2 regions of the Corynebacterium kalinowskii genome follow, and region 2 is predicted to be linked to the other one. Evidence: riboswitches for the same ligand, from Rfam matches in the RefSeq annotation. Region 2 holds a riboswitch; the other holds the start of a gene.
What was found. A riboswitch is a leader RNA that binds a small molecule or an ion and turns the genes downstream of it on or off. The one in region 2 is predicted to bind cyclic di-AMP.
Positions count from the first base shown of each region.

Region 1: linked by a shared signal. The riboswitch ahead of CKALI_RS08680 (resuscitation-promoting factor Rpf1 domain-containing protein) and the one ahead of CKALI_RS04005 (C40 family peptidase) in region 2 are both predicted to bind cyclic di-AMP.

Region 1 is NZ_CP046452.1:1,821,564-1,825,130, forward strand. It holds gene CKALI_RS08665 (glutaminyl-peptide cyclotransferase) at 1-515, shown strand, start outside; gene CKALI_RS08670 (DUF2771 domain-containing protein) at 531-1,022, shown strand; gene CKALI_RS08675 (cold-shock protein) at 1,019-1,405, opposite strand; cyclic di-AMP (ydaO/yuaA leader) riboswitch at 1,802-1,952, shown strand; gene CKALI_RS08680 (resuscitation-promoting factor Rpf1 domain-containing protein) at 1,961-2,581, shown strand; gene CKALI_RS08685 (DUF485 domain-containing protein) at 2,954-3,298, shown strand; gene CKALI_RS08690 (solute symporter family protein) at 3,298-3,567, shown strand, end outside.
Region 2 is NZ_CP046452.1:847,522-851,088, reverse strand. It holds gene CKALI_RS04010 (C40 family peptidase) at 1-970, opposite strand, end outside; gene CKALI_RS04005 (C40 family peptidase) at 1,144-1,770, opposite strand; cyclic di-AMP (ydaO/yuaA leader) riboswitch at 1,782-1,952, opposite strand; gene qcrB (cytochrome bc1 complex cytochrome b subunit) at 2,722-3,567, opposite strand, start outside.

The DNA.
Region 1 (3,567 bases), 970 kb from region 2:
GCGCGGATCTCAAGGCAACGGAGTTCGGCGAAGGCATTGCCCAGACAACCGACGCTATCTGGCAGCTCACGTGGCAAAATGGCGTGGCCTACCAGCGCGATCCCGAGACTCTTGAGGTCATCGGCCAGGCTAGTTTTCCCGGCGAGGGCTGGGGGCTGTGTGCCCTGGACGCTTCCCTCTACATGTCTGACGGCACCGAGTCCTTACGTGTCCTGGACTCGGTCACGTTCGCGGAAAAGGGACGCGTGGCGACGGGCGTCGATAAGCTCAATGAGCTCGAGTGCGCCGACGGCGCGATCTATGCGAACCGTTTCTTGACCACGGAGATCGTCAAGCTCAGCCCTGGGGGCGAGGTGCTTGGGCTTATCGACGCCTCAGGCCTGTCCAACAATGCGACCCGCGACCCGAACAATGTCCTCAACGGCATCGCACACATCCCCGGCACCGACCGGTTCTACCTCACCGGAAAGCGGTGGCCCGATGTGTACGAAGTTCGGTTTGTGCCGAAGAGTTAACTAGCATTATCAACCATGGCAGCGAAGCGAAAGAAAAACCTGATCCAGTTCCTGATTTTGATCGTGGCTGTGATCGCGGTGGTTGCAGGTTCCATCGCATTCCAGAATTGGTGGAATAGCCGTCCCGGCCCGGAGCCGGATCAGGTGACGATCAAAGCAAATGGCCAGCAAATTAAGCCTTATATGGTGTGTGAGCCGGGGGTTGACTGCCCAGAGGGCGAGGTTCCGCAGATCAGCGTCGGCGCCGATGACACCTTGAAGATCGAGGTCCCCAAGGACATTTATGACCACGACTGGTCGGTGCTCAAGATCTACGACGACCCTGCGGCCAACAGCCAGCAGTATTTCAAGAGCCATGAGGCAAAAGAAGTCGAAATCAAAGGGTCCGCAGACGGCGAACCTCGACCACGCTTGGTCGTGGTCGAGGTATCGACTGTACTGATTGGCCACGATGCTGCTGGAGTGGAAACCCCTTATACCGTGGTCTGGTCCATCAACGCGGCCTAGGCGTCCAGCTCCTTCGCCACAGCGCGCAGGATTTCCGCCACCTGGCGGCCCTCCTTGCGATCAGGGTAGCGGCCAGCCAAGAGTGGCCCCTGGATACTGGTTTCCAGCAGGGTCATCATGTCGGAGATCATGGAAGCCAGGTCTTCTGGCTTGTACTTGTGCTGTGGCTTGCGGGATGGGGCGTCGTCAAGCACCGTTACGCGCAGCGCCTGTGGGCCACGGCGACCAGCGGCGAAATCGAAGTCGATGCGCTGACCCGGGTGCAGTTCAGTCACACCCTTTGGTAGGACCTGACGGTTAACGTAGACATCCTCGTCGCCCGGGTTGGAAACAAAACCAAAACCGCGCTCCACATCAAACCACTTCACTTTGCCGATTGGCATGATCGAACCTCCCTACAGTTTGTGCAAGCTTTGGGCGGCCGGTGTACTGGCGCCTCCAGCGAGTCAAGATAAAGCCTAAATTGTACTCCATTAATTATGAATAACACGTCTCGGGGGCGCGTGAGCCACTTGAATAGCACTGGCCACATCGATCACATCGCTACCAGCTTAACGACATGGGTGACACAGTTCACAGAGAAAATTTCCCCGAGCTACGCTGGGATTTCGTTATCGAAATGAGATTGGCAGGCAATTCCAAGCTGCGAGACGTGACTCCACAGCGACAAACCAGTACCGTTAGGTCTCAAGCACGGCGCTCGTTGACACCTACTCTATCGCCTAACCCTGTCTGGGAGTAGGCGACGGGCACCAATTCAGTGCAATACAAGTTCACCATCAATTGAAACTTCATATGCAGACAGGGGCGGGGAACCCACTTACGGGATATTCCCTTGGGGTGAAGCCTCACTACCTAAGAGGCCGGGCAATCTAAGATCCTCCGTCCGAACCCGACAGCTAACCTCGCAGGCGTTACATGAGAGGAACTTTTTACACATGGCACGTCACTCTGCTCAGACCGCATCCCTCAAGGCAAAGTTTGCCGCTACCACCATCGCTTTCGGCGCTGCAGCTACCCTGCTCGCTCCGACCGCTTCCGCTGCATCCGACTCCGACTGGGATCGTCTCGCAGGCTGCGAAGCTGGCGGCAACTGGAACATCAACACCGGCAACGGCTACCACGGCGGCCTGCAGTTCTCCCCATCCACCTGGAGCGCATACGGTGGCCAGGAATTCGCTACCTACGCATACCAGGCAAGCCGCGAGCAGCAGATCGCTGTTGCCGAGCGCGTTCTCGCCGGCCAGGGCTGGGGCGCATGGCCTTCTTGCTCCGCACGCTTGGGCCTGAACTCCGCCCCAACCCCTCGTAACGTTGCCGCTGCTCCAGCACCAGCTCCAGTCGCAGCCCCTGCAGCAGTTGTCTACGATGCTCCAGCTGAGCAGGCAGCTCCTGCTCCAGCACCTGCTAAGGATCCAGTACTTGCCCAGATCGAGGCCTTCTTCTCCGCTCGTGGCATGGCTACCCCACAGGCCGTGATCGACTTCTACAACGCCAACAAGGGCAACGTAGCCAAGATCATGAACACCGACCTGACCCAGGTTGCAACCAGCTCTTAATTCTCCCCCTCCAAGGAGAGCGCACCGCGCTCACCATTGCTCTACGCGATGGTGAGCGCGGTTTTTCCTTGTCTACAATTACCCCCTTTCCCGGGATTGCCACCCTTCTCCCCCTTTCCTTCAAATCTGTGACTTGCCGGCACCACACACCACAAGGTGGCTACAAAAGCCCCAAAAATTACCCCCAACAACCACAAGACAGGATTAACAAAACCAACTTTTCGCCAAATCTTCACAAGGTTGCAAAGCATGAAGTTTGCTACAGTTCACACCCGCATGCAGGATTGATGTGCGTCACACTTGCTTTGTGTGTAGCATCACACATGTTCTTCACAAAGGTGACAGACATCGCTATATGCACGTGAGGTGAGTATGAAATCCACAACTCCAACTTCTGAAGAGTTCCTTGAGGTCAGCGAATCTGCCCAGTTCCTCGAACTGCGCAGCACGTTCCGGAAGTTTGCCTTCCCTTTGACCTTCGCATTCCTTGCATGGTTCATCTTCTACATCGTCACGGCAACCTTTGCCACCGACTTTGTCTCTCAGCGTCTGTACGGCGCCATCAACGTCGGTATGGTCCTCGGCCTGGCGCAGTTCGCCACGGCCGGCCTCGTTACGTGGATCTACGTCCGATTCGCTGATACCAAGCTCGATCCGGCAACTGCTGCCCTTCGTGACTCCATGACCAATACCACCCCAGAAAGCCCGGTGGCCTAATGAATTACATTCTCGCAGCCGAAGAGCAGGTCTCCACCGGCAATCCAATCCTGAACATCTCGATTTTCGTGCTGTTCATCGTGGCAACGATGACCATCGTTGTCCGAGCAACCCGTCAGACCTCCCAGAAGGGTTCCGATTTCTACACCGGCGGCGCTTCCTTCACCGGCTGGCAGAACGGTCTCGCCATCTCCGGCGACTACCTTTCCGCAGCTGCCTTCCTGGGTGTCACCGGCGCTATCGCACTGAGCGGCTACGACGGCTTCCTG
Region 2 (3,567 bases):
CACCGGCGTAGATTCCCACGTGCGTGGCACCTGGGTAAAAACCAACCACATCGCCCGGCTGCAGGTCCCCTCGGCTCACCGGCATGCCACCTGCCATTTGCGCTTGCGAGGTACGCGGCAGCGACTTGCCCTGCTGCGCGTAGGACCACACAACCAACCCGGAGCAGTCAAACTGGTTCGGCCCTGCAGCGCCCCAACCGTACGGCGCACCGATCTTGGTCATCGCAGCTTCGAGCGCCTTCATGCCCTCAGCATTGGTGGAGGTAATGCCGGCAAGGTCGTGGCTCACTGGCCCGTTCTTATTTTCCCATGCGCTACGATCATCTGGGCTGAGGCTATCGATCGACTTCTTGATCTCCTCGATGCGCTTTTTCAACTCTTCGTCGCGCTTCTCCAGCTGCGTCCGCTTCGCCTCCAGCTCGTTGAACTGGAACTGAGACTCGGCTTCGAGACGCGCAGCCTCATCCAAGAGTCGACCAGCTTCCGCAGACTTCTCACGCTGGGTATCGAGCGCCTCCTGAGCCTTGCGTACATACGCAGACATGTAGGCAGAACGGTCGATGGCGTTCTGCGGGCCGTTCGCATTGATCACCGTAGTCAGCGGATCGACCACCGAACCGCGGTACTTCGACGCAGCAAGCTTATCGACGACCTTCTTGGCCTCGCGCTCCTGCTCCCGCGCCGCATTTCCCGCTTCTTCCGCTGCGCGAGCCTGCTCCTTTACGGATGCCAGGTCCTTTTCTTTGCCTTCAATCTCAACCTGCAGCTGTTTGAATTCCTCATTCTGCGCAGAGACCTTATCCGAGGATTCGGACAGCTCCTTCATGAGACTGTCCATGTCTCGAGGAGTCTCTGGTGCCACCCGCTCGCTCGTTACAACGGGATCAGCAACAGCGCTGGGAACTACACCAACGGAAACCACTGCAGCTGCAGCGAGGATGGCCGCGCAGGCAGCTTTATTGAGTGCCATAGAATTCACTGGTCACGTAGCCTTTTCAATTCTCAATTTGCGCCGGAAATCGGTGGACGGCGCGTTACTTTCCTAAGCATACGCTAAGAATATGCTCACCATGAAACGGCGCACGAAGAAACAAAAATCCGACCTGGCATTGCTCATTCAGGTCGGATTTTGGCGCAACTGCGTTAGAAACGCACTGCGGAGTGGTACGGCATGTAGTCGATCGGAGACTCAGACAGTGGGGTTCCCTCAGTCAGAGCGTGAATCACAGTGCCGTTGCCGGTGTAGATACCAACGTGGGATGCACCGCTGTAGAAAGCGATGATATCGCCTGGCTGCAGCTGATCGCGGGAAACTGGGGTTCCCTGGGCAGCCTGCGCATAAGAGGTACGCGGGATAGCCTTGCCAACCTGGCTGTATGCCCAGGAAGTCAGACCAGAGCAGTCAAAAGCGCTTGGGCCTGCGGCACCGTAGACGTAAGGAGAGCCGATCTTGGTGCGAGCTGCATCAACGACAGCCTGGCCGTTCGATACCTGTGGTGCAGCTGCAGGAGCAGCGGCTTCGTTCACAGCAGCGTAGCTCACAACTTCAGCCTGGCCAGCCATGGAAGGCACCCACTGGGAGACGCCAGGGACGTTAGCGATGTTCGGTACGTTCTCCAGGCCGGGAACCTCGACGGTAATGCCGGTGTTTTGAACAATGACAGGCACAGCCTGTGCTGGCTGAGCCATGGTGACGGCTGCGCCGACAGCTACTGCAGATGCGGTGGCCTTGGTAGCGAAACGTGCGTTAAAGCGGGCGTGGTTACCCATGAATAGTCTCCAAATCTTCCCTTGTGCCGGCCGGGTTAGCTGACGGATTAGGAAACGGAAGCTCCCTCCCACCACTCCGATCTTGCGATCTCTTGCGGCGGGTTCACCCCAGACTAAGGTGGGTCCCCGACTCGAATTGGCCCTTGATATGTGGACTGTCTTCGATTAGGCGTTATTTCGGTTTGTATTCCAGGTAACAACCAATCAGATTGGTGCGTCCCGTAATGTCTCGACAAGATTACGAAACCACAACGGGCTATGTCCAACGACTCGCCCGCTTCACAGGCTGTTACCAGGCTGTTATGAATTGCCAATACGGACTGGGCACCCAAGCAACTTAACGGCACCGTTTGCACACCCGTCAACATATTGCGGTGGTTACCAGGCTTTTTGATCGAGCATCCCCCACTCCAGGCGAGATATAGCCAGACCCAAACAATGGCCAGACAACGTCAAATTAAAAAGAGTGTGCCCTTGCTCACACCAGGTTTCTGTGAACGCCAAATGGCCACAGCAATCACAGTGGCAACAACAACTACTGCAACCAATTGGTCTCATTCAACCCGCAACGCGACCGCCTATATTGAATTCTTCGAGCAACCAATCAGTTAGAAATGCGTCCATTGTTGCAATCAATCCCTGTTGGAGAAACTGGGACCTCTGCTAAACGGATGACGACGGTGTCATTGCAGGAAGATTCCCGCAATGACACCGTTAGAGGCCAAATTCCCTCCTATATAAAGGAAGAGCCGCACAGTAGCTCAATTTGCCAGTGCCCCGCAAACTCTCCTTTCTAGGCCCCTCCAGGGAGCCTCATACCAGCAACTGCTGCCGCACTCCCACATCTCTCTGATGCCAACAGAAACCGCACTTGGAACGACGAAGGAGGGGCTCGCACCGTTTCCGGTGCGAGCCCCTCCTTGCTAACTAGCGAGCTGCAGTTAGGAGAGCTTAGAAGCCCTTGTCCTTGTCTTCTGCGCGGATGGTGTCCTGCAGATCCTCGAACATGCGAACTTCTTCCTCGTGGTTCTCGTGAGCCAGAGCGTTCTTCTTAGCCACGATCTCCTCGGAGTCAGACTTGAAGGCAGAGCCGTGGCTCATGGAGTCTGCGAAACCGAGTTCGTTCATCTGCTTCGGCACCTTTGCGCCGGCGTAAGGCAGTGGAACTGGGTGACCATGCTCGTCAACTGGGCCCAGAGGCTGGTGAACCTCGATGAAGGAACCATTAGACAGCTGGTGGATCACACCGGTCTCGATGCCGTGCTCCAGAACCTCGCGGTCGGAGCGCTGCAGACCCAGGCAAATGCGGTAGGTGATGAAGTAAGTGATCGGAGGCAGGATGATCAGGCCGATACGACCAACCCACGTCATCGCGTTCAGGGAAATCTGGAAGTGGTAAGCGAACAGGTCGTTACCGCCAGACAACGTGAGCAGGAAGTAGAACATCAGAGCCATGGCGCCGAGTGCGGTACGCACTGGGACGTCACGCGGACGCTGCAGCAGGTTGTGGTGAGCGTCGTCGCCGGTGATCTTCTTCTCGATCCATGGGTAAGCGAACAACAGGACAACCAGAATACCCAGCATGATGGCTACCCAGAACACTGCAGGAATGGTGTAGTTGCCCAGGTAGAGCTCCCATGCCGGCATGACACGAGCAGCACCATCAGTCCACAGCATGTAGATATCCGGCTGGGAACCAGCGGAAACCTGAGATGGGTTGTAAGGACCGATGTTCCAGATGGCGTTGATGGTAGTGACACCAGCCATCAGAGCCAGGACACCGAAGGTGAACAGACC